DNA from 4 places in the Kitasatospora sp. NBC_00458 genome. Region 4 is predicted to be linked to each of the others. Evidence: riboswitches for the same ligand, from Rfam matches in the RefSeq annotation. Region 4 holds a riboswitch; each other region holds the start of a gene.

Region 1 (6,972 bases), 210 kb from region 4:
GTCGCGGCGCTCAATGCGGATGTTCACCGAGGTCGGCCGCCGGGTGCAGCCGCACTGCACCGGCGTCGGCAAGGCGCTGCTGGCGCAGCTGCCCGAGGAGGAGGCCCGCGCCGTCCTGGGCCCCAACCCGCTGCCCGCGCACACCCCGCACACCGTGACCGACCCGCAGGAGCTGCTCCGCCAGCTCGCCGAGGCGCGCGAGCGCGGCTACGTGGTCGACGACCAGGAGCAGGAGATCGGGGTGCGCTGCATCGCGCTCGCGGTGCCGGGTTCGCCCACCCCGACGGCGCTGTCGGTGTCCGGTCCGGAGGCCCGGATCCGGGCGCTGGAGGAGCAGGTCGGCACCGCCTCGCTGGTGCCGGTGATGCACGGGATCGCGGCCCGGCTGGGGCAGGTCCTGGCCCCCTGACCGGGCGCCGCCGGAGGTCTCCCGCGCAGGAAGTCGGCGCCGTCGACTTCCTGCGCCCGCGTTCGCCCAGTGGAGCGACCCGAGGGCGGGTTGCCCCGGCGGCGGGGGAAGGGTCGGTCACTGTGGGTCGGGACGTGCCCGCGACGGCGCGGGGCGCACGAACGCAGAGGCAGGGTGAGCGGCGATGTCGCGCAGAGGGTCCGTACGAAGCTTCCTCGGCAGGTCGTTGACGGTGGGGTCCGCGCTGGTGGCGCTGGCCGCCGGACCGGCGTGGGCGTGTCCGGACGACGGCCCGGCGGCGGGCACCGATCCGGGCAAGGAGAACGCGGCGGCCGCGCCCGCGGTGACCCCGGCGCCCTCCGACTCGGACCTGGAGGTGGTCCGGCTGGACCCGGACGCCGCCGCCCCCGGCGGCACCACCACGGTGCACGCCTTCATCGGCAACGGCGGACCGGACCGGACGGCCTCCGCGTTCACCGTCGTGGTCACCCTGCCGGAGGGGGTGACGGCCGAGGGGCCGTTCTTCCCGGAGAACTGCTACGAGTTCCAGAACGGCCACCGGGTGCGCTGCACCTTCCCGGCCGGACTCGGCGTCTTCCGCAGCGCGACCGCCCTGATCCCGGTCCGGCTCGCCCCCACCGTCCCCCTCGGCGAGCTGTCCGGCGGCTACGTCGCGGTGCGCAGCGACGACGACCGCAACGAGGCCAACAACCGGCAGCCGTTCACGATCCAGGTCGTGCAGACCGCCTGAGACCGCCCGCCCCGGCCGGGGCGGGCGGTCTCCACGGACGCCGGGTTCCCGTCCGGACGGCTTTGCAAAGTGTCACTTTGCAAAGTGCCGTCCGCCGGGTCGGCGTCCTCGCGGGCACGTCCTCGCGGGCACGTCCTCGCGGGCACGTCCTCGCGGGTACGACCTAGCGGTAGACCCGGACGTAGTCCGCGGCGAAGGTGATCGGCGCAGTGCCCTGGGGCGCGGGGTGGTACTGCCCCGCGCTCAGGGACAGGTTGAGGATCAGGTACGCGGACCAGTCGGTGCCGACGCCCTTGCCGTCCGAGAAGACCTTGACCCCGTTGACGTACCAGTCCACGGACGTGGCGCCGTAGTGGGTGCCGATGGTGACCCAGCCGTCCTTCGAGATCGCCTTGGCGTCCGTGTAGTACAGGTGGCCGGGCTTGACGTGGTTGGTCAGCTCCAGCAGGTTCGGGTTGTCGGGGTGGTACTCGAAGGTGTCGATCTCCCCGTTGCCGTTCTTCCAGGTCCAGAGCGCCGGCCAGGCGCCGGTGCCGGCGGGGAGCTTGACCCGGGTCTCGGCGTAGTCGCCGGTCTTCACCTGGAAGCCCTCGCTGGAGTACTCGGTGGTGAGCAGTCCGGTGTCCCAGGACTGCTTGCCGTTCTCCAGCTTGTTGGCGCCCGGCTTGGCGGTGAAGGTGGCGGCGCCGCCCGAGACGGTGACGTTGTTCTTGTTCAGCCAGTCGAGCTTGTTGTCGTCCGGGTTGTGGTTGCCGTAGTGGTAGGCGCTGCTGCGGTCGCCGGTCCAGCGGGAACCGTAGGCGACGGGGCCGCTGAACTCGTCCGACCAGGTCAGCTTCTTGCCCGCGACGGGGGCGCCGGTGGCGGGCGGCGTGGTCGGCGTCGGGGTGGGGGTCGGCGTCGGGGTGACGGCGGAGGAGACCACGAGCTGGCGGGAGGGCAGGTTGTGCCAGGCGCCGCCGAGGTCCTGCCAGAAGCCGAACTGGGTGTAGGTGCCGGCCGCCAGGGTGCGCGAGCCGGTGGTGATCGACAGGCCGCTCGGGCAGATCTGCGCGTTGCTCGCGCTGCCGGGGAAGTCGAGGTTGCGGCCGGCCGCGTCACGGATGCCGACCCCGACGGTCTTGGCCGTGAAGCAGGCCGAGGAGTGGACGCTCAGCGACGCGGCCGAGGCCTTGCCGGCGACCATCGCGGCCGGGGTGAGGCCGTCCTGGGTGACGGTGGGCGCGGCCGCGGCGGGCGCGGTGGCGGCCTGGGCACCGGTGAGGGCCGGGACGCCGAGCAGGCCGGCGCCGGTGACGGCGAGCGCTCCGGTGACGGCCAGGGCGGCGGTGCGGCCCCGGTGGGAGGGGCGGGCGTGGCGGGGCGCGTGGCGCCGGGCAGGCTGCTGCTGCGGGGCAGTGGGCATGGCTTGGTCCTCTGCGACGCCTGCGAGGTGAGCTGTCGGGTTCGGGCTGAGGTTGCCCGGCCGCCTGTGGAGCGGCTTCACCCCTAGCCTCGGTCCGGGGCGCGGGGGCGCACGGACCGGGGCACTGACCTTGGGTCCCCCGCTCCCGTCCGCTGTGGTGCTCGGGTGCCGGCCGGCGGGTGGACAGGACTCGGCGTCCCGACGGCGGGAGTCCGCTGACAGCGGACGCCCCTGCAGGCTAGGCAGGCCGTCGGGGGCCGGACAACTCCGTACGGGCGGTTGTCGCGCAGGTCACAGGCCGGGCCGCGCGGATGATCAACGTGCCTGCGGAGTTGATCAGTTGGCGCGGCCGCTCCGGCCCGCACCCCCGCCGGGGCGGGTTCCGGCCCCGGCGGGGCCCCGTTCGCGCGGCCCGGAGGGTCCGGCGGGCCCGGGAGCCCGGTGCGCCCGGCGGAACGGGGAGCCGGGTGGGGCCGGACCGGGTGGGGCCGCCGCGGGTCCGGCGCGGGCACCGGTCCGCAGGCTGTCGCCCGATGCCCGAGTACGCCGCGAAAGACGGGGCAGTCGGATAGGTTGGAGATCCAACCCGTGCCGGAACCGTCCGGACACACCGAGTACCGCATGAGAGACGAGGACCAGCCCCACCATGACCGCCCCCCTGCCCGGCTTCGCCGGCCGCACCTTCCTGTTCCAGGTCGACAACGGCGCGGCCTTCCGCAACGCCTACTCGGCCGACGGCAAGCGGCTGCGCTGGGAGGGCCTCGGCGAGTCGGCCGGTCAGTGGGAGGACGTCGCCCTGCACGTCGCCGAGGTCGGGCCGCAGGTGTACTTCGTCAGCTGGACCGAGCAGAGCGGCATCACCGTCAGCCACGTCATGGACCTCGGCCGGATGACGGTCCGCGCGTTCTGGACGTACGAGGGCGAGGGCGGCCGGGTCGGCGAGCTGCACACCGGCACGCTGCAGTCCGTGGCCTGAGGCCCGTCGGGCCGGTCCCCCGAGGTGCGGGCCGGTCCCCCGAGGTGCCGGCCGGGACCGGTCAGACCGGCTGGTCGGACGACCGGCCCGGCACCACCAGGCGCTGGGAGATCCACTCCAGCGAGGACGGGAGCAGCTTGCTCCAGGTCTCGAAGTTGTGGCCGCCGGTCTCCAGCATGCTGTAGGAGACCTTCATCGGGCTGCGCACGGCGGCCACGAACGCCTCCGTCTCGCGCCGGTAGTTGCCGTCGCCCTCCTTGGTGCCGGCCAGCAGGACGGCGACCCCGGGCTGCGGGAGGTTCTTGAGGCGCCACATCAGGTCCGCCTCGTTGCGCCGCTGCTCGCTGCCCTTGAAGAGGTCCCCGGTGGTCGGGTCCTCCGCGGCCTGGTAGTAGCCGGAGAGCGAGACGGCGGTCGGGTAGACCTCCGGGTGGCGCATGGCCAGCTTGAGCGCGCAGTAGCCGCCGGTCGAGTTGCCCATGAACGCCCACGCCCGCGGGTCGGCGGAGACCCGGTAGGTCGCCTGGATCGCCGAGGGCACGTCCTTGGTGAAGTACGTCTCGGACTGGGCGCCGCCCGGGATGTCCTCGCACTCGGTGTCCTGCGGCAGTGCGGGCGAGGGGCGGACCAGCACCAGCACGGTCGGCTGCATCCGGCCCTCCTGGAGCAGCTTGAGCGCCGCGCCCGGGTAGTTCAGCCGGGTCACCAGGTTCTTGGCGATGCCGGGGAAGCCGGTGCTGACGACCAGTGCGGGGAACTGCGTCTGCTCGTACTCCGGCTGGAAGTACTGCGGCGGCAGGTAGACGTAGCCCTCGGTCGACAGCCGGGTGGTGGCACCGTCGATGCGGACCTCGCGGATCTCGCCGGACTGCCTGGGGTCGCGGCCGAGCGCCCCGCCGCCCTTCACCTCGGCGTGCCCGATGGTCTCGACGCGCAGCCGGCCGGACGCGTCCGCCTTGTTGTGGATGACCACCGGGCCGCTGTCGCCCGTCCCCAGCAGGTCGTCCCAACTGCTGTAGAAGGCGAAGTAGTTGTTGGCCACCAGGCCCAGCGCGGCGAGCACGGTGAGCTGGGTCGCGCACAGCGCGCCGATCCGGCCGAGCACCGCCTGCCACGTCCGCTTCGACAGTCTCGGCCACAGCCAGACCGTCCCGGCCATCGCCGCGACGGCGATCAGGACGGTCAGTGCCAGCACCTTGTGGCTCGTCAGACCCATGTCTTGTTTGCTCCCACGCCTCGTACTCCCCCGCCCCCGGGGGAAGGACACCCGGGAGGGCCGCCCTGGTTCCCCGTTCGCAACGGGGCCGTCGCCGGGGCGCGACCACCCACCCTAGCGGTCCGCGGCGGGGCTCCGGACCCGCCGACCAGCGGTAATCGCCTCGGTCTCCGGTAGGAGGCGCGCACCCGGCGACGCGTCGGCCACCCGTGGCCGAAGCGCCGGAGAACGGTGGCCGAACGCGGGTCCGCACGCCGGGCGCCGCCGCGGGCGGGGGGCTCCGGGGAGGGACCGGGCGACGAGGGGCCGCCGGAGCACGGGATTTCGGCGGAGCGGGGGATGCGCGCGGGGAGGTACGGGGCGCGGCCGGACCGGCAGGCGCCGGAGCGCGGACGGCGGGAGGGGCGCGTACCGGGGAAGGGCGCGGACGGCGGGGAGGGTCTCCGCCGCGCCGCGGCTGGGGGTCCGTCAGCTGACGCGGGCCCAGAGGCCGAGGCCCGCGGTGAGCTCCCGCATGCAGCGGGCGCCGAGCTCCCGGGGTGAGCCGGGGCCGGTGGGGGCGGCCCCGGAGGCGGCCCACTGCTCCAGCGCGACCCGGATGGCGGTGGTGGCCGCGGCGGCGGCGAGCCGGATCTCCAGCGCGTCGGTGCCCTGCGGGCAGCGGGCGGCGATCGCGGCGCGCAGCCGCTCCTCGGAGTCGGCGTGCACCCGCTGCCAGACCGAGGCGAGCCGGGGGTCGCGGAGCAGGTCGCGGGTCCACTGCATGGCCTCGACGGCGTCCGCGTCGGGCGGGGTCAGCGACTCGGCCGCCGAGCGCTCCAGCGCCTCGCGGACCGGCAGGCCCGCCGAGCCGTCGGCGAAGAGCCGCACCCAGCGCTCGCCGCCGGCCGCGAGCAGCGGCGCGACGGCGTCCTCCTTCTCCGAGAAGTAGCGGTAGAAGGTGCGCAGCGAGATGCCCGAGGCGTGGGCGACCTCCTCGGCGGTGGTCGCCTCGGCCCCGCGTGCGGCGAAGAGCGCGGCGGCCGCGCGGGCGATCTCCAGCCGGGTGATCTCACGGCGGCGCTGGTTGAGGGTGGGGCGTCCGGTCACGGGGTCAGGGTACGCGGGCGGCGATCCCTCTGGCACGTCGCGTCGGCACGGCACATCCAGCATGAGTGACACGTCAGGCCTTTTTGGCATGACGTGCCACATAGGCATACGGTGCCAATGAGGTCGCGAGACCACGAACGGAACGGAGTACCACCATGGAGCGCTTCACCGGACGGAACGTCCTGGTCACCGGCGGCGGCTCGGGCATCGGCCGGGCCACCGTGCACCGGATCCTCGCCGAGGGCGGGCGGGTCGTCGCCGTCGACGTCAACGAGGACGGGCTCAAGGGCACCCTGGAGCGGGCGGCCTCGGACGGCACCGCCGGCCGCCTCACCACCGCCGCGCTCGACGTGTCCGACGAGGCCGCCGTCCGCACCGGGGTCGCCGGGGCCGTGGCCGGGCTCGGCGGGCTGGACGTCCTGGTCAACGCGGCCGGCATCCTGCGCTCCTCGCACACCCACGAGACCGGCCTGGACTTCTGGAACAGGCTGATCGCGGTCAACCTGACCGGCACGTTCCTGATGACCCGCGAGGCACTGCCCGCCCTGCTCGCGGGCGGCCGGGGCGTGGTGGTGAACTTCAGCTCCACCTCCGCGACCTTCGCCCACCCCTACATGGCCGCGTACGCCGCGACCAAGGGCGGCATCCAGTCCTTCACCCACGCGATCGCCGCCGAGTACGCCGGGCGGGGCCTGCGCGCGGTCTGCGTCGCGCCGGGCAGCATCGACAGCGGCATGACCAACGACCCGGGCCTGCCCGCGGACGCCGATCTCGGCCTGCTCGCCAAGCTCTCCCCCGCCCTCGGCCGGGGCTTCGCCGGCCCGGAGACGGTCGCCGGCGTGATCGCCATGCTGGCCTCGGAGGACGGCGCCTTCGTCACCGGGACCGAGATCCGGATCGACGGCGGCACGCACATGTGAGACGGCGCGCCCCGGGGCGCGGCTCCGGAGCGGGTGCCCCCGTCACCCGCCCCGGAGCCGCCACTCGGCGGCGAAGGCCCGGGCCGGGTTGTCGACGAGGATCCGCTCCGGGAGCTCCCGGCCGAACTCGCGGGAGAGCCGCGGCGCGAGGGCGGTGAGGAGGTGCGCCGGGCCGGGGGCGTGACGGGCGGACCCGGTGGTGGTGT
Region 2 (6,972 bases), 2.6 Mb from region 4:
CGGTGGGCGTGGTCGTCCCAGTAGGTCTCGCCGGTGACCAGGTCGCGTTCGAAGGCACCGTGCCCGGCGGCCCGGACGGCGAGCGAGAGCATCGGCTGGCCCGGTCCGGTGGCCGGGGCCGGGCCTGCCCCGTCGGGACCGGGGCCGGGGCGCACTCCGGCGGGCGCGCGCTGTCCGGTCCGCCCGGCGTGCCCGGCGTGCGCGCCCTGGTCGGACTGCGCCCGGCGCTCGGCCTGCGCGTGGTCGATCAGGTGGGCGAGCCGGTGCGCGCAGGCGTCGCCGAGGGTCTCCAGGACGTCGAGGTCGCGCCGGGGGACGGTCCCCCGGTGGGCGAGGGCGAGGGCCAGCACGCCGAGCGGCTGTTCGTCGACCACCATCGGCAGCGCGATGACGGCGACCATGCCGGTGCCCATTCCGGCGTTCCGGTTGGGGTAGTCGACGCTGGTGCGCTCGGGGCTGAGCAGGTAGGGGCGGCGCAGCCGGAGCGCCGTCGCGGCGGGGAGGTCACCGGTCGGGTCGACGACGCCGTAGCGCTCGTGGGCCCAGTCGGGCAGGCCGTGGGAGGCGGTGAGCCGGAGCATTCCGGCGGAGTCCAGCAGATAGAGCGCGGATCCCTCGCCGGTGATCCAGTTCGGCCCCTCGGAGAGGACGGTGCCGAGCAGTTCGGCGGCGCTGGTGCAGCCGAGCAATAAGCGGACACAGCGCATGGCACTGCGCGCGGTGGGGCTGCTGCGCGGGTCCACGGGATTTCCGGCCTCTCCGGGTCCTTATGGGGCAGTTAATTCTTAATACCTTATTTCCAATGCGGATGAGCGGCGGGCCGGACGGCCGACCGGCGGCGTCGGGCCCCCGGTGGCACCGCTCCGTGGCCGTCGGAAGGTCCCCGGCGGTGACCGCCCGACGGCCGGGCCGATCCGACCCGAGGTGTCCGATTGGTCCCGATCATCCGTTCCGGGCCGCCGGCAGGGAAGCCGGTGGCACGTCGACCCCCTCGCGATCCGGTACCCTTCTCCGTGCAGCACGGGGCTATAGCTCAGACGGTTAGAGCGCTTCCCTGATAAGGAAGAGGCCACAGGTTCAAGTCCTGTTAGCCCCACCGAACCCCGAAGGGCCCGGAGCATCCCCCGCTCCGGGCCCTTCGTCGTGCCCGCGTGCCGTGCCCGCGCCCGGGTTCCAGCCCGGGTCCCCGGCGCCGTCCGCGCCCGGAGCCCGCGGGCGGCCCCGTGCCCGCGGCCTCAGGGCCTGGGCCAGCCGTGCAGCCCCGCCGTCAGTACGGTGATCATCCGCTCCTGGGTGTCCCCCAGGTCCTCGGCGAGCTGGAAGGCGCCGCCGATCGAGAGCGCCGCGAAGCCGTGGGCCAGCGAGCGGAAGGTCCGGGCGGCGTGGATCGCCTCGGAGCCCTCCAGTCCGTACGCGCGGAGCACCGCGACGATCACCCCGACCAGCCGGGCCGCCGCCGCGGTCAGGTCGCCGTCCGGCTGCGGCGCCTGCGGCAGGGCGCCGTACCGGTGCGGGTGCTCGGTGGCGTACGCGTGGTAGGCGCGCAGGACGGCGGCGACGGCGTCGTCCCCGCCGCGGCCGAGGGCGGCCTCGGCGAGCCGGTCCGCCAGCTCCCCGGTCACCCGCACCGCGACCAGTCGGCGCAGTTCGGTGAGGCCGCCGCTGACGTGCTTGTACAGCGAGGGGGTGGCGACGCCGGCGCGGCCGGCGACGGCGGCCAGGGTGAGGGCCTCGGGGCCCTGCTCGTCGATGAGGGCGAGGGCGTGGTCGACGACCTGCTCGGGGGTCAGTCCGACTCGGGGCACGGCGGTTCTCCTGGGCTCGGTGCGGTGCGGGTGCGGCGGCGTTCAGGCCAGGTCGGCGAGGAAGGCCAGCAGGGCGTCGGCGGTGGCCTGCGGGTGGTCGGCCATCGGGTAGTGCCCGGCGCCCTCGATCATCACCTTCCGGGCGCCGAGCGCGGCGGCCTGCCGGTCGGCGACGAGTTCCGGCTTCGAGAAGTCGGGGTCCTTGGATCCCATCACGACCAGCGCCGGGCACCGCACGGCGGCGGTCCAGCCGGTGGGCGCGGAGTCCCCCCGGACGTAGCCGCGGGTGGCGGCCTTCCGGCCGGGGGTGCGCATCGCGGCGACCAGCCCGTCCACGTAGGCGTCGTGGTCGGCGGGCTTGACCGTCGGGTAGGCGAACCTCCGCTGGTACAGGCCCCAGAAGGCCGGCGAGTGGACCAGCAGGGCGCCCATCGCGCCGACCACCGCGCGCTGGAGGGCGTTCGGCGGCGGGTTCTCCACGAAGGCGTCCAGCAGGACGATGCCGGCGACCCTCCCGGGGGCGTCCCCGGCGACCTTCACCACCGAGGCGCCGGTGTACGAGCTGCCGGCCAGGACGGCCCGGTCGATGCCGAGGTGGTCGAGCAGGGCGATCGCGTCGCGGGCGATCGCGGCGGGCGAGTAGTCGTCCCAGGCGATCGAGGACTCGCCGAAGCCGCGCAGGTCCATGGTGACCACCCGGCGGCCGGCGGCGGTCAGCAGCGGCCGCAGGTGCCGGTACGCGGCCCGGCTGTCGAGCATCCCGGGGAGCAGGAGGACGGGGGCGCCCTCGCCGTGGCCGGAGTCGTCGAACGCGATCCGGCCGCCGGGAAGGTCGAGGTGGCGGGTGGCGGGGGCGGTGCCGGTCATGGTGGGCCTCCTCGGTCCGCCGCGGGCGGGGTGCCGCGCGGGTTCGGGTCGTCGGCGTGTGCCGATAGCCATAAAGCTAAGGCTAATAGCCTTAGCCGTCAAGCTATCGACAGCTGTCGACGGCGGTCCGAGGCGGCCGGCCCGATGGGATCCCCCGGGCGGTCCCGGCGGCGGACCCGCCTCAGACTCCCTCCACCTTGAACGGGTCGTGCTCGGCCAGCAGCTTGTCCAGTCGGGCCTGGTCGACCCGGGTGACCAGGTCGGTGGACTCCTGGCGGTCCCGGATCACCTTGGCCAGCGTGAACGCGGAGGTGACGGTGTAGAGCAGGCCGAGGCCGAGGAAGGCCCGGGTCCAGGCCCCGACCGGGAGGTAGGCGATCCCGACGGCGAGGGCGACGGCGGAGACGGCGAAGGACAGCACGGCCTGGACGTAGTACGCGGCCGTGGTGCGGGACTGCATCGGTGCGCTCATGGCGCCAGGATGGCCGCGCCGGCGCCGGCCGCACATGAGTAGGAGTACTCAGATGGGGGGCCGTTCGTTGACGTCCTATCACGTTCGGTAGTGTCAGTTGTCGTCAATCGTCCTAAAACGCCCATCGGGCCGCGTGGTGCCCGGCCGTATCCTGTCGTCCTCAACGGATGGCTTGGAATCGGGGGCCTCTCGGATTAACGTTTGATAACGCAGCGCGGTCCCCAACGCCGTACCCAGACGGCACCGTGCGCCGTCGCTTAATCCCGCCGGTCGGCCCACGGGCAGGCCAGGGAGCCGGGGAACCACGTTCCTTGGGGTGAATCGGCCGGGCCCAGGCCCAGCCGTAGGAGACCTTCCTGCTCCGAACCCGTCAGCTAACCCGGTAGGCGCGAAGGAAGGAAAGGAGCGCGCCTCCGTGGCGTCGACGCACACCCCGGCACACCCGTCCGGCCCCTCTGCCGGCACCCAGCTGCTCGACCACCCCCGCCCCGCGGCCCACCAGGGCCCGTACGGCGGCCCGGCCGACGAGACCGCCCCGGTCGCCGAGACCAACCGGCACCGGATGCCCCGTCAGACCCGCGGAACCGCTCCGCTGCTCGGCGTCACCGCCGTCGCCGCCACCCTGGGCGCCACCGGCTTCGCCTCCGCGACCCCGGCCGCCGCGCCCGCCGTCGAGACGCCGGACGAGGCCCCGGTCGCCCTCTCCGCCGACCCCGGCCTCGCCCTCGCCGCCCGGATCCAGCAGCAGGCCGACAGCCAGCGCACCGCCGCCGAGGAGACCGCCCGGGTGCAGGCCGCCCAGGAGGCCGAGGCCAAGCGCGCCGCCCAGGTCGCCCAGCAGGCGCAGGCCAAGCGCGTCGCCGAGGAGGCCGAGAAGGCCAAGCTCGCCGCCATCAACCTCCCGGTGCGCGACTACCGGCTCTCCGCCCACTACGGCCAGAGCGCCCGCTACTGGGCCCACCTGCACACCGGCCTGGACTTCGCCGCCGACACCGGCACCGCCGTCTACGCCGTCGGCCAGGGCACCATCACCTCGGCCGGCTGGGCCGGCTCCTACGGCTACCGGATCGTCGAGACCCTGCCCGACGGCACCGAGATCTGGTACTGCCACCTCTCCTCGATCATCAAGGGCTCCGGCAAGGTCGTCCCCGGCCAGCAGATCGGCAAGGTCGGCGCCACCGGCAACGTCACCGGCCCGCACCTGCACGTCGAGGTCCGTCCCGGCGGCGGCGCCCCGGTGGACCCGGAGAGCTGGTTCGAGCAGCGCGGCGTCACCCCCTGACCACCCCTCCGGTCACCCGCTGACCGCCCTCCGGTCCCCGCCGCCGCCCCCGGCGGCGGGCGCCGGGCAGTGCACGACGCCGAGGAGCCCCGGCCCGGTCCACCGAGGACCGGACCGGGGCTCCCGCGCACCCGTCACGCCCCGGGCCGCCCCGCCGCCGGCTCCTGCGGCGAAACCCCCGCCGCGTCCGCCGGCGCGTCCTCCGCCGCGTCCTCCGGCGCCGGATCGCCCCACTGCCGCTCGTCGTCCCACTGCCGCTCGTCCCACGCTTCGTCCGAGGACCCGTCCCACGCTTCGTCCGACGGCTCCTCCGGCAGCCCCGCCAGGTACGCGTCGATCTCCGCCTGCCCCGGCTCCGGCGCCAGCTCCGGGAACTCCTCCACCAGCAGCCGCGGCAGCCCCGGCACCGTCCACTCCCCGGCCAGCTCCAGCGCCGCCACGACCGCGGCCTCCTCGAACGCCCCGTAGTCCCCGGACAGCTCCGCCGGCATCGGCCGGCCCAGCGCGTTCAGCGCCGCCAGGTTCCGGTAGCTGCGCTCCATCAGCCCCTGCTCCAGCAGCCGCCGCGCACCGTCCGTGGCCATCCCGACCGCCAGCTCCCTGGTCCCGCCGCCCCAGCCCCCGTCCTCCACCGGGTCCAGCGTGCCGTCCTCCTCCAGCGCCGCGAACGCCGCCAGCCGCTCCTCCTCCGCCAGCCCGCCGAACGCCTCCAGCCAGGACCGCACCGCCGCCTCGTCGGCGGTGTCCACCCCGGCCGCACGCAGCAGCAGCGCGTACAGCCGCGGCCAGGTCACCAGGTCGGCCCGGCGCAGCAGCCCGGCCGCCAGCTCGCCCTGCCATTCGGCCTCCGCGTGCAGCCGCTCCTGCCGCTTGGCGTTCAGCCGCTTCGCGGCCCGCTGGTGGTCGATCAGCAGCCGCACCGCGGCTCCGTACGCCAGCGGGTCCTGCCCCGGCACGGGCTGGACGTACAGGTGCAGCCGCTCGTACAGCAGGTGCTCGACCGCACCCGAGGTCAGTTCGGGCCAGCCGTCGTGCATCCTGCCCCCGCCCAGCTCCAGCAGCGCCAGCACCGCCCGCAGCGGGGCTCCCGGCACCGGCGCACGGCCCTCCGACTCCGCCCAGGAGAGCAGTTCGGCGGCCTTGGTGCGCGGGGCGAGCCGCAGGTCTTCGTCTTCCATAACTCCGAACCGTAACCGCTGGTCGCGAGTAGGGTCGGCAGGCATGGTGCCCATCCGACTCACCGGCCCCCGGCTGGCCATCCGCGAGTTCCACCACACCCCCGAGGACGTCGACGCCCTGTACGCGGTCTTCGGGGACCCGGAGGCCACCCGCTACCTCCCGTTCGAGGTGCGCGACCGCGAGGCCTGCGCCGACCAGATCGAGCAGTACCTGGAGGAGGCGGAGCGCGAGGAGCGGACGGTCTACCGGCTCGCCGTCACCGAACGCGCCGCCGCCGCAGACCCGGCCGACGCCGTCCCGGTCGGCAACGCCGCGCTCGGCCTCGGCGACCACCGCTCCGCCACGCTCGGTTACGCGCTGCGCCGCGACACCTGGGGCCGCGGCTACGCGGGCGAGATCACCGCACTGCTCTGCGGCCTCGCCTTCGGCCCGCTCGGGGTGCACCGGCTGGAGGCCCGGGTGGACGTCCGCAACGCGGCCTCCGTCCGGGTGCTGAGCAGGGCCGGGTTCCAGCTGGAGGGCCGGATCCGGCACGACCTCTGGCTGCACGGCCGCTGGCACGACTCGTACCTGTACGCGCTGCTCTCCGACGAGTGGCCCGGGGCCGGGGCCGCCACTGCAACCGGGGCCGGGGCCGGGGCCGGGTCGCCCCGACCGGAGGGGGGATAACCCCACCCCCGGTTCGCCGGGGAGCCGGATGTCCGCCCGGACGGCGTTTTGGCAGGCTGGAGCAGTCAGCAGGACACGCCGCAGGACGACCGACCCGAGGGACCGAGACCCCGCCATGAGCAGCTACAGCACGCAGCCCAGCGAGTTCGAGGCGTACGAGGCGCACGACGCGTACAAGGCGTACGACCGCCGCGACGCCGCCGCCCGCCGCACCGAGGAGCCGCCGTACGCCTGGCGCGCGCCGTTCACCGCCTACTTCTACCGCGAGCTCGGCTACACCCTGACCGGCCTGCCGGTGGCCGTCGCGGGCTTCACCCTCGCCGTCACCCTGTTCTGCCTGGGCCTCGGCACCTTCGTCACCGTCCTCGGCCTGCCGGTGCTGGCCGCGCTGACCGCCGCCGGCCGCGGCTTCGGCCGGCTGGAGCGGTCCCGGGTCCGCACCATGCTGGCCCTGGACGTGCCCGCCCCGGAGCCGGTCCGGGTCAAGCGGCCGGGCGCCTGGGGCGGCATCACCGCCCGACTCGGGGACGCGGCCGGCTGGAAGGCCGTGCTCCACCAGGTGGTGATGTTCCCGTGGGCGATCCTCAGCCTGGTGGTGTCGACGGTCTTCATGACCGTCGGCTGGTCGCTCGCCCTCTACCCCGTCTACCACTGGGTCTTCCCGACCTTCACGGACTGGCCGGGCTACAAGCTGTTCG
Region 3 (6,972 bases), 190 kb from region 4:
AGGCCCGAGCGCCGCTCCAGCGCACCGGAGAGCACGGTCACGCCGAGGGCCCCGGCGGCCATCAGCCCGCCCACCCAGTTCGGCGCCTGGTAGCCGAGCCCGGCCGAGATGACCAGCCCGCCGAGCCAGGCGGCCAGCGCGTTGCCCAGGTTGAACGCGGCGATGTTCGCGGCCGAGGCGAGCGTGGGCGCGCCCGCGGCCTGGTCCATCACCCGCTTCTGCAGCGGGGCGACGGTCGCGAAGCCGAACACCCCGATCAACGGGATGGTGACGATCGCACCGGCCCTGCTCTGCGCGGTGAAGGTGAAGGCGAACAGCAGCACCGTGAGGACCGCGATGATCACGTACAGGCTGCGCATCAGCGCGCGGTCGGCGAACCAGCCGCCGAACAGGTTCCCGACGAAGAGGCCGACGCCGAAGAGGAAGAGCAGCCAGGTGACGCTGGACGCGGAGAAGCCGGCGAGTTCGGTCATCATCGGCGTGATGTAGGTGAACATCGCGAAGATGCCGCCCCAGCCGAGCACCGTCATGGTCAGCGCGAGCCAGATCTGCGGGGCCCGGAAGACCGCCAGCTCGGCGCCGAGCCGGGCGCCCTCCGGCCTGGGCTGGACGGGGACGAGCGCGGCGATGCCGGCGAAGCCGATCGCCCCGAGCCCGGCGACCACGTAGAAGGTGGAACGCCAGCCGAAGTGCTGGCCGAGCAGGGTCCCCATCGGCACACCGAGCACGTTGGCGGCGGTGAGCCCGGTGAACATGAGGGCGATCGCACCGGCCCGCTTGTTGGGGGCGACCAGGTCGGCGGCGACCACCGAGCCGATGCCGAAGAACGCGCCGTGCGCGAAGGCCGCGAGGATCCGTCCCGCCATCAGCAGCCCGAAGGCGGGGGCCACCGCGGAGACCAGGTTCCCGGCGATGAACAGGCCGGTCAGCATCAGCAGCATGCCCTTGCGGGGCACCCGGGTACCGAGGACGGTGAGCAGCGGCCCGCCGACGACGACGCCGAGCGCGTAGCCGGAGATGAGCAGGCCGGCGGTGGGGATGGACACCGAGAAGTCGCCGGCGACCTCGGGCAGCAGGCCCATGATCACGAACTCGGTGGTGCCGATGCCGAAGGCGCTGATCGCCAGCGCCAGGAGCGCGAGGGGCATGAGAGGGACCGCTTTCCGGAGCGTTGCAGGGGGTACCGGTCGACCGCGCAGCAGACCATTGCGTGCGCAACTACCAGCGTCGACAATACGACCGACCGCCGGTTACTTGCAAGCGCGGCATATCGGTCCGCGCACACCTCCCCCTCCACTCACCCGCCCAGGACGACCGCGCGGGACGACCGCGCCGCCTTGCCTACCGCCATGCAAGTCATTAGGTTAGGCTCACCTAACTAGCCGGAGGTTGCCATGAGCCCCACCCCCATCGACGCCGAGGTCCCCGAGCCCACCGCCGCCGAACGGGTCGGCAGCCTGCTCTGCGCAGCCTCCTCCGTCGTCGTCCGCGCCTGCGGCGAGCACCACGAACTCACCACCCCCGTGTCGGTGCACGGCTCCCGGATCCGGCTGCGCGCACCGCTCGACGCCCCGCTCACCCTGGCCACCGCCCGCGAGCAGGACGGCCTCCCCGTCGTCCTCGACCTCACCGACATCGCCCCGGTCGCCGTCCGCGACCGGGTCCGCGGCCGCCTCACCCTGGCCGGGCGACTCCACCTCGCCCACCTCGCCGACGACGGCCTCAGCGTCCACCTGCGCCTGGACGTCGCCCACGCCGTCCTCTCCACCCCGTACGGCACCAGTGCGCTCACCGGCGCCGACCTCGCGCTCGCCGCGCCCGACCCGCTCGCGCGCTACGAGGCCGGCATGCTGACCCACCTCGCCGACGACCACTCGGACGCCCTGGAGGTGCTCACCCGCCTCCTCGACCAGGAGCTGCTCACCGAGCGGCCCGACGTCCGTCCGCTCGCCCTCGACCGGTACGGCCTGGTGCTCCGCCTCGACCACCCGCACGGCCACCGCGACGTGCGTCTGGTCTTCCCCGAACCGGCCCACGACGCCGACGACTTCGGGCACCGCGTGCACCAGCTGCTGACCGCCGCCCAGCATGCGGAGCCCGCCCACCGGCCCTGAGCGCCCCGGCGCGCCCCACCACCCGACCCGGCGGAGCGGCCGTCCCGACGCCCGCCGGTCACCCACGCGCCGGTGACGGACGGCCAGGAGCCCCGCGAACACCCCACCGGGTCGACCGCACCCACACCCGCGACCCCGCGACCCGCGACCCGCGACCCCGGCCGGCGCTCCACGGCCCCACCCCGCGACCGGACTCCGCCGGGAAAACGCCGAAGGAATTCCCCCCGAGTCAGGGGGGGTGAAAACAAAGACGACCGGCCCGGTTCGCGAAAGGAGGTTTCGCGAACCGGGCCGGTCGAACGGGCGTGTCCCGCGCCCGTGGATCCACTGGTGGTGCGGCGATCACCCGGTCGAGCGGTCACCCGACATGACCATCCCGGGAGGTCGTTCACCCCGCACCCAGCGGTGGTTCTGGTATTCGGTCGGACCGGTCCGCCCAATCGGACCGGTCCGACCGCCAAGGCCGTTCAGGCCTTCAAGCCTTCAAGCCTTCAGACTTTCAAACCCTCAGGCCTTCAAGCCCCTCAGTCCTTCAGACCCTCAGGCTTTCAAGCCCTCAGACCCTCAGGCCGCTCGAATCGACCGGACGGGTCAGATCGAGACGCCGTGCGCCCGCAGGTAGGCGATCGGGTCGATGTCCGAGCCGTACTCCGAGCCGGTGCGGATCTCGAAGTGCAGGTGCGGGCCGGTCACGTTGCCGGTCGCACCGGAGAGGCCGATCTGCTGGCCGGCGGTGACGGTCTGACCGACCTTCACCGCGATCGAGGACAGGTGCGCGTACTGGGCGTACTTGCCGTCGGCGAGCTTGATCTCGACCTCGTTGCCGTAGGCGCCGCCGTTGCCGGCCTTCACCACGGTGCCGGCCGCGATGGCGCGCAGCGGGGTGCCGGTGGCAGCGGAGAAGTCGACACCGGTGTGGTGGCCGGAGGACCACATCGAGCCGGCCACACCGTAGGCGGTGCCGAGCTTGGCGCCGGCCAGCGGGGCGACGTAGCCGGAGGCGGCGACGGGGGCCGGGGCGGCGGGCTTCGCGGCCTGGACCGGAGCCGGCTTGGCGGCCGGGGCAGCGGGCTTGGCGGCCGGGGCGGCGGGCTTCGCGGCGGGCGCGGTCGGCTTGGCGGCCGGCTTCGCCGAGTCCTGCGAGGCCTGCGGCTTGGCGGCGGGCGCGGCGGGCTTCGCGGACTCGACGGCCTTGCCGCCGAGTCCGAGCTGCTGGCCCGGGTAGATCAGGTTCGGGTTGGCGCCGATGACCGAGCGGTTGTGCTCGTAGAGGGCTTCCCAGCCGCCCTGGACGTTCTTGGCGGCGGCGATCTTCGACAGGGTATCCCCGCCGACGACCTTGTAGCTCGCCTCGGCCTGGGCGGCCGGAGCGGTCTCGGCGGCCGGAGCGGCCGGGGTGGCGTCGACGCTGGCGGCGCCGGTCCAGGTGCTGGTGTGGGGCTTCGCGGCCGGGGCCTCGTGGGCCTGGGCGCTGACGGTGGTGACCAGCGGGAGGGCGAAGGCGGCGCCGGTGACGGCGGTGGCGATGCCGATGCGGACGGCGCGGGGCAGGGCGATACGACGAGCCTGTGCGGGCATGGGGAATGTCCTCTCCGACGCCTGCGAGGTGAGCTGTCGGGTTCGGGCTGGAGTTGCCCGGCCGCATCAAGGCGGCTTCACCCCAAGCCGGACCGTGAATTCCGGTCCGGCGACTTACCTTTGGGTCCCCCGCTCCTGCCGTACAGAGTTCGTTGCGTACCACCGGGCAGCGGCAGGACTAGGCGTTCCACCCGGTGGCCACCCGGGCTGACGCCGGGCGGTCGCTGAACTAAAACTCATCCGTCCGAGTGAAGCAATGTCGATCTCTTGAACCCGCAACAAAACCCCCGGGGCCCGTCACGCTCCGAATGATCGGCTGCACAGTACGCACACAATCAATTCACCGCGTGCCACTGATCCACGACCCTCCGCCGATTTCCGGACCGTTCCGCACACGATCACTCACGGAAAGCCATTCGCCGACACGCCCCCGGTGACCCTTGTCACGTAGGCCCCCGGGGCGGACGATCGGGCCGTGGCCACCTCCGAGGCCGGCACCCTGCGGTTGGGCACCGCGCAGGGTCGCTGGGTACTTCTGGCGACGGTGCTCGGTTCCAGCCTGGCGATGCTCGACGGGACCGTCGTGAACGTCGCGCTGCCCCGGATCGGCGTCGACCTCGACGCCCCGCTCTCCGCCCTGCAGTGGACTCTGAACGCCTATCTGCTCACCCTGGCCGGACTGATCCTGCTCGGCGGCGCGCTCGGCGACCGGTACGGCCGGCGCCGGATCTTCCTGCTCGGCGTGGTCTGGTTCGCCGTCGCGTCGGCGGCCTGCGCCGCCGCCCCCACCATCGAGGTCCTGGTCGCCGCCCGCGCGGTGCAGGGCGTCGGCGGGGCGCTGCTCACCCCGGGGTCGCTGGCGATGCTCCAGGCGGTCTTCCACCCGGAGGACCGCTCGGCCGCGGTCGGCCTCTGGTCCGGACTCGGCGGGGTGTCGGCGGCGGTCGGACCGTTCCTCGGGGGCTGGCTGGTGGACGGGCCCGGCTGGCGGTGGATCTTCCTGCTGAACGTCCCGCTGGCCGTGCTGGTCGTCGCGGTGGCCGCCCGGCACGTGCCGGAGAGCCGGGACGAGGCCTCCAGCGGGCGGTTCGACGTCCTCGGCGCGGTGCTGGCCGCGCTGGCCCTGGGCACGTTCACCTATGCGCTCACCGCCGCCGGGGAGGGGCTCTCCCCCGGTGTATGGCTCACCGGGGCGACCGGGATCCTGCTGGGGGTGGCCTTCGTCGTCGTCGAGCGCCGCACGCCGGAGCCGATGCTGCCGCTGGGCCTCTTCTCGTCCCGCCTGTTCACCGCGGTCAACCTGGTCACCCTCGCCGTCTACGCGGCGTTCAGCGGGGTCTTCTTCCTGCTCGTCGTGCAGCTGCAGATCGTCTCCGGCTTCTCCCCGCTGGTCTCCGGGGTGGCCCTGGTGCCGATCACGGTGCTGATGCTGGCGCTCTCCGCGCGGGCCGGCCGGCTGGGCAAGCGGATCGGGCCCCGGCTGCCGCTCACCGTCGGACCGCTGCTCTGCGCGGCCGGGGTGCTGCTGATGCTGCGGATCGGCCCGGACGCCTCGTACTGGACGGACGTGCTGCCGGCCGTCACCGTGATGGGCTCCGGAATGGTGCTGCTGGTCGCGCCGCTGACCGCGACGGTGCTGGCGGCGGTGGAGGTGCGGCACGCGGGCATCGCCAGCGGCGTCAACAACGCCGCCGCCCGGGCGGCCGGCCTGCTCGCGGTCGCCGCGCTGCCCGCCCTGGCCGGGCTGAGCGGGGACGCCTACCAGGTGCCGGCCTCGGTGGACGCGGCGTTCCACACCGCGATGCTGATCTGCGCGGGGCTGCTGGTGGCCGGCGGGCTGACCGCGCTGGCCACCGTCCGCGGCAACGTACTGGCCCCGGAGGACCACCCGGTGGCCGAGCCGGACTGCCGCTACTCCTGCTCCACCAACGGCCCGCCGCTGGACCCGGGCCACCTCGCGCCGGGGGCGTCCGGGCACGGCGAGGGCCCCGCCACCGGTACGGCGACGGGGCCCTCGAAGGCCTGACGGAAGGCCTGACGGAACGTCAGAGGATGTCACCCGGGGCGTACTTGGCGGCCTCGGGGTGGGCGGCCGCGACCGCCTCGATCTGCCGGACGACCTCGGCGACCTGGGCACCGGCGGCGCCGGTGAAGGAGAGCCGGTCGGCCAGCAGCGCGTCCAGCGCGGCCCGGTCGAGCGGGATCCGCCCGTCGTTCGCGAGGCGGTCCAGCAGCTCGTTCTCCCGGGCGCCGGCGCGCATGGCGAGCGCGGAGGCGACGGCGTGCTCCTTGATGACCTCGTGCCCGGTCTCCCGGCCGACGCCCGCGCGGACCGCGCCCATCAGCACCTTGGTGGTGGCCAGGAACGGCAGGTAGCGGTCCAGCTCGGCCTCGATCACGGCGGGGAAGGCGCCGAACTCGTCGAGGACGGTCAGGAAGGTCTCCAGCAGGCCGTCGAAGGCGAAGAAGGCGTCCGGCAGCGCGACCCGGCGGACCACGGAGCAGGAGACGTCGCCCTCGTTCCACTGGTCGCCGCCCAGCTCGGCGGTCATCGACGCGTAGCCGCGCAGGATGACGGCCAGGCCGTTGACGCGCTCGCACGAACGGGTGTTCATCTTGTGCGGCATCGCGGAGGAGCCGACCTGGCCCTCCTTGAACCCCTCGGTGACCAGCTCGTGGCCGGCCATCAGACGGATCGTCTTGGCCAGGCTGGACGGGGCCGCGGACAGCTGGACGAGGGCGGTCAGCACCTCGAAGTCCAGCGAGCGCGGGTAGACCTGGCCGACGCTGGTGAGCACGTTGTCGAAGCCGAGGTGCGCGGCGACCCGGCGCTCCAGCTCGGAGAGCTTGTCGGTGTCGCCGCCGAGCAGGTCCAGCATGTCCTGGGCGGTGCCGACCGGGCCCTTGATCCCGCGCAGCGGGTAGCGGGCGATCAGCTCCTCCAGGCGGCGGAAGGCGACCAGCAGCTCGTCCGCGACGGTCGCGAAGCGCTTGCCCAGGGTGGTGGCCTGCGCGGCCACGTTGTGGGAGCGGCCGGCCATGACCAGCTCGGTGTGCTGGGCGGAGAGGCGGCCGAGCCGGACCAGGACGGCCACGGTGCGGTCGCGCACGTGCTCCAGCGACTGCCGGATCTGCAGCTGCTCGACGTTCTCGGTCAGGTCCCGGGAGGTCATTCCCTTGTGGATCTGCTCGTGGCCGGCGAGGTCGCTGAACTCCTCGATCCGGGCCTTGACGTCGTGCCGGGTGATCCGCTCACGGGCGGCGATCGAGCCGAGGTCGA
Region 4 (6,972 bases):
GCGCGCCACTGCCCGTCCGCACTCCAGGCTCCCGTGCGCGGGGGCGCCACCGCCGTCCCGAGCGCCCCGAGATCCCGACCGGTTCCCCGGTCCTGCTGCTCGCCGTGCCCGCGGCCGCCGGGCCGGAATCCCGGTCCGTGGTCGAGGAGCTGCTGTCCATCGTCCGCAGCGAACAGAACGGCGTGCAGACGGCGGCCGGCTACCTCTCGGCCCACGACGCCGGTCCGGGTACCGAGCGCACCGTCGCCGACCTGCTGGCCGAGGCGGCCGAGTCCGGCCTGCCCACGCCGGTCGTGGTGCCGCTGGTCCCCGGCCCGCACGGCTTCCTGGCCGAGCTCCACGAACTCGCCGCCGAGTACGGCGCCCCCGTCACCGACGTGCTGGGCCCGCACCCGCTGCTGGCCGAGGCCGTCCACGTCCGCCTCTCCGAGGCCGGTCTGGCCCGCGCCGACCGGGCCCGGCTGTTCGCCATCGCGACCGCGGCCGACGGCGTGGTGCTCACCACCGTCGGCGGGCAGGCCGCCGCCGACGCCGCCGGGATCACCGGCATGCTGCTGGCCGCCCGCCTGGCCGTGCCGGTCGTCCCCGCCGCGCTCGACCTGCCCGGCTCGGTGGCCGCGGCCGTCGCCCACCTCCGTGAGATGGGCTCGCAGAACCCGGCGCTCGCTCCGCTGGTGATCGGCCCGGAGGCGGACTCCGAGCTGCTCGCCACGGCCGCCGAGGAGACCGGCTGCCCGTCGGCCGCGCCGCTGGGCGCGTACCCGACGGTGGGCCAGCTGATCGCCTCCACCTACCTGGCCACGCTGCCGGCCGTCGGCTTCGAGGCGCAGGCCGCCGAGGCCGCGGCCGGGGAGGACGCCGGGGAGCCGTCCGGCGGACGGCACGCCGCCCAGTAGCACCGGCCCGTCCGAAGGGGCCCGGAACGCATCCGTTCCGGGCCCCTTCGGCTGCCCGCCGGTCCGGCCGCGACGACGGCGGCTCCGGTCCCGGCCCGCACGGCGGCCGGCGGCCACGCCTCAGCGGCCGACCCGACTGGTGGGCGCGGCGGCGTCCTTCAGCTTCAGCGCGGGCACCAGCACCGGCCGCGACTGCCCCGCGAACGTGGCCACCGGCGCGGCGACGGCGTTCCACTGCGGTTGCGCGGCGCCCTCCTCGTCCGGCTTCCGGACCTTGAGCACCTCCGTCCCGCCGGCCCGGCGCAACAGGATGTCCTTCGGCCGGACGCCCTCCGGGTCCAGCCAGAGCTCGTTGCCGCCGAACTCGCAGTCCAGCACCAGCACGTCGTCCGGCCGGCCGTCCGGGGTGGCGCGGAAGGCGATCCCGGCCCGGCGGTAGCCGGTGAACCGGCTGCGGCTGAAGGTGACGGACTGCCCGGCGAGTTCGTGCCGGGCGGTGGAGACGGCGAAGTCGCTCTGCCCGGCCGCGTCGACCAGGAGTCCGTCGAAGACGGTGCCCCTGTCCCGGCCGAGCGCGTGCAGCGCCACTCCCCCGCCCGCGTTCCCGTACAGCACGGTCGCGGTGTAGTCGAAGTCGTTCAGGTAGGCGCCGTGCTCGATGCCCCAGCCGCCGTTGTGGTACGCGGCGAACTGGGTGACGAGGTGCTGCTGACGGGCGTTGAGCCAGACGAAGATGCCGTCCTGCGCGTTGTTGTGGGCCAGGCAGCGCTCGAAGGTCCACACGCCCTCGCTGTTCTCCGGCCACTCGAAGCCGGAGGCGCCGGTGGCGCCCCGGACGCCGACGGCCACGCAGTCCACCGCCTTGCCGCCGGTGCCCGCGCCGAGGTTGAAGCCCGTCAGGCGGTAGGCGCGGGGTTCGGGTTCGAGCAGGGTGCGGGAGGCGACGCAGGACTCGTACACGATGTCGTCGGAGGGGCGCTGCGGGGTGCGGGTGTCCAGCGGCCCGTCCCACCAGTAGGCGTCCTCCCAGGTCTCGTGGCTGATGCAGCTGCGGAAGGTGATGCCGTGGCTGGCGTGCGGGACGTACGCGTGGCTGCCGGCGTCGCGGACCACCACGCCCTCGACCACCGTGCCGCGGGTGGCGTCGCCGAGCTGGTGGAAGTGGAGCCCGTAGCGGCCGAGGACGGGCGCGGTGATCGGGACGGTGCCGTCCCGGCCCTTCCAGGTCTCCTTGGTGTCGGCGCGCGGGCCGACCCAGCGCAGCGCGGTGTGGCGGACGTCGGCGCGGCGGGAGCTGGTGAGGTGGACGTGGGTGCGGCCCCCGGCGGTGCCCTCGACCCGGACGCTGCGGGTCAGGTTGAGCACCTCCGCGCCGACGGTGACGCCCCCTCCGGCGGCGACCCGGGGGTGGGCGTGCCGGAGCGGCTGCTCCAGGGTGACGGTCGTTCCGCTGACGGACCGGACGGTGACGAGGTCGTAGCGGGCGGCGAAGTCCTCCTGGTCGGGCGGGCCGGTCGGGGTGACGGCAAGTTCGTCGCCGGGGAGCCAGCCGGCGGGCGGGGCGGCCAGGTCGAGGGTGGTGTCACCGGCCCTCAGTTCGCGGTCGGCGCGGACCCAGGCGGTCTTGGCGGCGCCGTCCAGCCGGAGGTACCCGGCGCCGGTGACCCAGAGGCCGACGTCGGTGTCGACGACCTTCATGCCGTCACCCCGGAAGCGCCTCTCGTCGACGGCGGGGAAGCGCAGGGTGTGGGTGCGGGCGCCGTCGGGGGCGAGGGCGAGGGCGCCGCGGATCTCGGCGTTGCCGGTGACGGCGAGGGTGAGGGTGCGGTCGGCGGCGAAGGTGAGGGCCCCGGCCGGCTCCACCAGCAGCGTGCCGACGGCGGCGTCGGTGTCGAGCAGCACCCGGTCGGTGATCCGGACGGCGCTCCCGGGCCCGGGTACGGCGCCGCCCCAGCCGGCCGGGTCGGACCAGCGGCGGCCGCTCTGGTCGACGGTGGGCTCGGGGGCGGGCTGGTCGGGCGCGACGCCGCCGGGTGCGGTCCCGGGCGGCGCGGCGCCGTGGCCGCCGTCCGGTCCCGTCGGGTCGGCGCCGGACGGTCCGGCGACGGCGGCGACCGGTTCGGTCGGGCCGCTCAGGGAGCGCCGCAGGACCTCCTCGCCGCTGATCGCCGCGAAGGCGGTGCCGACGGCGAGCCAGCGCAGTAGAGTGCGGCGGCTTACGGGAGTTGGTGATGGTTCGGGTGGGATGTCCGCTCTGCGGTGCTTTGCCCTGCGATGCGCTCCACGCGGCCGGGCGGCCGGGCGGGCGGCGGCCGGATCCTCGTCCATGGCCATCGGTGCGTAGCCCTCCCCCCAGACGGCTGCGTCCTCGCCGGCGTGCCGCCGGCGTTCTGAAGCATAGGCAGTTGCGTTGACCGTGACGGGCGTTGTGCGAAATCGGTCATTTCTGATCATGAAGGACAGCCGCCCACCACGGATTTCGCAAACAGTGACGTGCCTCACACATGTTTGCGGTTTGAATGCGGCTCTGCTTAACGTGCTCCCCGTTCGTGGCCACACGGACCCAGCTCATCCGCAACGCCGAGTCCTGCCGTCGGGTGCGCTGGAAGCACGAAGCACCACGGCAGGAGCGGGGGAACCACAGGTAGTTCGCCCAGGCCGGTCCCCGGACCGACCAGGGCTAGGGGTGAAGCCGCGTCCACAGCGCGGCCGGGCAACTCCAGCCCGAATCCGACAGCTCACCTCGCAGGCGTGGGAGAGGACCGCGTCTTCATGCTGCCCACCAACGGCACCCGTCTGTCCGGCCGTACCCGTCGCGCCATCGCCGCCCTCGGCGTCGCGGGCATCGGCCTCACCGTCCCCTGCCTCACCTCCGGCACCGCCACCGCCGCCACCGTCGCGACCTGGGACAAGGTCGCCCAGTGCGAGAGCACCGGCAACTGGAGCATCAACACCGGCAACGGCTTCTACGGCGGCCTCCAGTTCACCAGCTCCACCTGGGCCGCGTTCGGCGGTACCTCGTTCGCCCCGCGCGCCGACCTCGCCACCAAGGACCAGCAGATCGCGATCGCCGAGAAGGTGCTCGCCGTGCAGGGCCCCGGCGCCTGGCCGGTCTGCTCGGTCCAGGCCGGCCTGACCAAGGGCGGCACCCCGGCCGCCGTCGACACCTCCGCCGCCGCCAAGCCGGCCGCCCAGACCCCCGCCCCGGCCCCGGCCCCGGCCGAGGCCGCCAAGCCCGCCGCCAAGCCGAAGGCCGAGCAGCCCGCCGCGCCCAAGGCCCCCCAGCAGCAGGCCCAGGCCCCGGCCCCCGCCTCCGACGACGCCCGGAAGGGCGACGGCGGCCAGGACGGCCGGCAGTGGCGCCAGCAGGCCGGTCAGCAGGGCGGCTGGAGCCAGGCCGACGACTACACCGTGGTCGCCGGCGACTGGCTCTCCGCCATCGCCGACAAGAACGACGTCCAGGGCGGCTGGGAGCGGCTCTACGAGCTCAACCGCGCCACCCTGACCGACGGCCCGCACAGCATCTACCCGGGCCAGCACCTGACCTTCGGCGACCGCGCCAAGGGCCAGGCCACGGCCTCCGCCTCGGACGAGTCCGGCAAGGGCTTCGACTGGTTCAACCGGGCCAAGGACGCCCAGCAGGGCGGCACCGGCGCGGGCGCGCAGACCCAGGCCCCCGCCACCAAGCCGGCCGCGAAGCCGGCCGCCCAGGCCGAGACCCCGGCCCCGGCCCAGACCGCCACCGGCAGCATGGCCGCCGCCGTGTCCTTCGCCCAGTCGAAGGTCGGCCAGGCCTACGTCTACGGCGGCACCGGCAACGGCGGCTGGGACTGCTCCGGCCTCACCCAGGCCGCGCTGCGCGCCGCGGGCGTCTCCGTCCCGCGCGTCGCCGCCGACCAGGCCGCCGCGTCCACGCACGTCTCGCTGGACGCCCTCAAGCCGGGCGACCTGCTGTTCTGGTCCAACAACGGCCAGGACTCCGGCGTCTACCACGTCGCGCTCTACATCGGCGACGGCAAGTACGTCGAGGCCGCCAACCCCAGCTCGGGCGTGCGGACCCAGACCGTCGCCAACTGGGCCCCGGACTTCGCCGGCCGGGTCTGACCCACGAACGCCCGGAGCCCCCGGGGAGGAGTCTGGTCGCTCCTCCCCGGGGGCTCCGGTGCGCCCCGCGCCGGACACGGCGACGACCACCGCGACCGGCGCAGCACGCCCCTGACCCCGTGGCCCTGCCCCCGCGGCCCCGACGCCCCCGAGCGCAGGGCCACGACCACCGCCGCCGCCGCCACCGCCGCCACCCGGACGGCGCGGAAGCACCGCGCGCCGCCCCGCCGCGGGCGTGCCCCGGCGGACCGGCCGGAACGCGCCGCGGCCGCCGGAAGGTCATGGTCAAATCCGGCCGCACCGGGCATGCTGCTGCTCTGTACCCGAGGAGGAGTCACCATGGCCCAGGTCACCGTCACGCTCGACGCCAACCTCGCGATCGACGCGATGATGCTGTCCGGCACCAAGAACCCGCAGGACGCCGTCGAGCTGATCCTCCGTGACTACCTGGAGCGCGGCCGGCGCACCGAGACCCGGACCGGCGAGTCCGCCGACGGCCGCCGGGTCACCCCGGACCGCCCGATCGCCCAGGAGGGCTGAGCGGCACGGCGAACGGCCGGGGCCCCGGGAGCGCGTGCTCCCGGGGCCCCGGCCGTTCGCCGTGCAGTCCGTGCGGTCCGTGCGGTCAGCGCGCGCCGGCGCCGGTCGAGCCGCGCATCACCAGCTCGGGCTGGAACATGAACTCCCCGCGCTGGGCGGCGTTCCCGCCGACCTCCTCCAGCAGCGCGTCCACCGCGGCGGTGGCCATCGCCTCCACCGGCTGGCGGATGGTGGTCAGCGGCGGCTCGGTGAACGCTATGAGCGGCGAGTCGTCGAAGCCGACCACGGAGACGTCCTGCGGCACCGCCAGGCCCCGCTGCCGGACGGCCCGGATCGCGCCGAGCGCCATCATGTCGCTGCCGCAGACGATCGCCGTGCAGCCCTTGTCGAGCAGCGCGCCGGCCGCCGCGTGCCCGCCCTCCACGCTGAACAGCGTGTGGTGGACGAGCGCCTCGGCCTCCTCGCGGGAGCGCCCGAGCACCTCCCGCATCGCCGCGGTGAACCCCTCGATCTTCCGCAGCACCGGCACGTACCGGCGCTGCCCCACCGCGAGGCCGATCCGCTCGTGGCCGAGTTCGGCCAGGTGCTGGACGGCCATCCACATCGCGGCCCGGTCGTCCGGCGAGATGAACGGCGCGTCGATCTTCTCGCTGTAGCCGTTGATCAGCACGAACGGCACGCCCCGGCCCGTCAGCCGGGCGTACCGGTCGTGGTCGGCGGTGGAGTCGGCGTGCAGGCCGGAGACGAAGACGATGCCCGCGACGCCCCGGTCGACCAGCATCTCCACCAGTTCGTCCTCGGTGGAGCCGCCCGGCGTCTGGGTGCAGAGCACCGGCGTGTAGCCGTGCCGGCTCAGCACCTGCTCGATCACCTGGGCCAGCGCGGGGAAGATCGGGTTGCTCAGCTCGGGGGTGATCAGTCCGATCAGCCCCGCACTGCGCTGGCGCAGCCGGGTCGGCCGCTCGTAGCCGAGCACGTCGAGCGCCGCCAGCACGGTCTGCCGGGTGGCGGCCGAGACGTTCGCCTTGCCGTTGAGCACGCGGGAGACGGTGGCCTCGCTGACCCCCGCCTGCGCCGCGATGTCTGAGAGTCGCGCCGTAGTCACGGTCCCAGAGCCTATTGCAACCACGTCAGACCGCCCACCAGTCGGTGCTGTCCGGTGCGAGCACCGTCTCGCCGCCGTCGATCAGCGGGTCCGCGCCGGCGGAGCTCAGCAGCAGCCGGCCGGGCGCCGGTATCCGGACCGGGCCGGCGGTGGCGTTCACGGTGCAGACGAAGGCGCCGCGGCGGAACGCCAGGGTGCCCTCGGGGCCGTCCAGCCACTCGACGCCGGTGCCGGCGCCGAGGTCGGCCTGCGCCCGGCGGACGGCCAGCGCGGAACGGTACAGCTCCAGGGTGGAGGTCGGGTCGCCGGTCTGCGCCTCGACGCTGA

Evidence for each region. Region 4 has a riboswitch for cyclic di-AMP ahead of OG550_RS30930 (transglycosylase family protein). Riboswitches for the same ligand answer to the same signal wherever they lie in the genome.
Region 1: linked by a shared signal. The riboswitch ahead of OG550_RS30055 (glycoside hydrolase family 16 protein) and the one ahead of OG550_RS30930 (transglycosylase family protein) in region 4 are both predicted to bind cyclic di-AMP.
Region 2: linked by a shared signal. The riboswitch ahead of OG550_RS20580 (M23 family metallopeptidase) and the one ahead of OG550_RS30930 (transglycosylase family protein) in region 4 are both predicted to bind cyclic di-AMP.
Region 3: linked by a shared signal. The riboswitch ahead of OG550_RS31710 (M23 family metallopeptidase) and the one ahead of OG550_RS30930 (transglycosylase family protein) in region 4 are both predicted to bind cyclic di-AMP.

What each region holds. Positions count from the first base shown of each region.
Region 1 covers NZ_CP107904.1:7,362,761-7,369,732, reverse strand. Annotated here, with positions in the region: gene OG550_RS30065 (IclR family transcriptional regulator) at 1-409, shown strand, start outside; gene OG550_RS30060 (hypothetical protein) at 636-1,160, shown strand; gene OG550_RS30055 (glycoside hydrolase family 16 protein) at 1,324-2,565, opposite strand; cyclic di-AMP (ydaO/yuaA leader) riboswitch at 2,589-2,657, opposite strand; gene OG550_RS30050 (phenolic acid decarboxylase) at 3,212-3,541, shown strand; gene OG550_RS30045 (alpha/beta hydrolase) at 3,603-4,757, opposite strand; gene OG550_RS30040 (TetR family transcriptional regulator) at 5,226-5,846, opposite strand; gene OG550_RS30035 (SDR family NAD(P)-dependent oxidoreductase) at 6,002-6,766, shown strand; gene OG550_RS30030 (phosphotriesterase family protein) at 6,809-6,972, opposite strand, start outside.
Region 2 covers NZ_CP107904.1:4,937,818-4,944,789, forward strand. Annotated here, with positions in the region: gene OG550_RS20555 (SpoIIE family protein phosphatase) at 1-743, opposite strand, end outside; tRNA gene OG550_RS20560 (tRNA-Ile) at 1,023-1,096, shown strand; gene OG550_RS20565 (TetR/AcrR family transcriptional regulator) at 1,236-1,805, opposite strand; gene OG550_RS20570 (alpha/beta fold hydrolase) at 1,848-2,672, opposite strand; gene OG550_RS20575 (YiaA/YiaB family inner membrane protein) at 2,854-3,144, opposite strand; cyclic di-AMP (ydaO/yuaA leader) riboswitch at 3,389-3,547, shown strand; gene OG550_RS20580 (M23 family metallopeptidase) at 3,560-4,426, shown strand; gene OG550_RS20585 (hypothetical protein) at 4,561-5,604, opposite strand; gene OG550_RS20590 (GNAT family N-acetyltransferase) at 5,648-6,274, shown strand; gene OG550_RS20595 (sensor domain-containing protein) at 6,390-6,972, shown strand, end outside.
Region 3 covers NZ_CP107904.1:7,759,652-7,766,623, reverse strand. Annotated here, with positions in the region: gene OG550_RS31720 (MFS transporter) at 1-1,148, opposite strand, end outside; gene OG550_RS31715 (DUF2470 domain-containing protein) at 1,395-2,114, shown strand; gene OG550_RS31710 (M23 family metallopeptidase) at 2,706-3,692, opposite strand; cyclic di-AMP (ydaO/yuaA leader) riboswitch at 3,696-3,859, opposite strand; gene OG550_RS31705 (MFS transporter) at 4,168-5,718, shown strand; gene purB (adenylosuccinate lyase) at 5,738-6,972, opposite strand, start outside.
Region 4 covers NZ_CP107904.1:7,571,000-7,577,971, reverse strand. Annotated here, with positions in the region: gene OG550_RS30940 (hypothetical protein) at 1-896, shown strand, start outside; gene OG550_RS30935 (hypothetical protein) at 1,017-3,230, opposite strand; cyclic di-AMP (ydaO/yuaA leader) riboswitch at 3,465-3,661, shown strand; gene OG550_RS30930 (transglycosylase family protein) at 3,648-5,000, shown strand; gene OG550_RS30925 (hypothetical protein) at 5,340-5,540, shown strand; gene OG550_RS30920 (LacI family DNA-binding transcriptional regulator) at 5,626-6,645, opposite strand; gene OG550_RS30915 (glycoside hydrolase family 13 protein) at 6,671-6,972, opposite strand, start outside.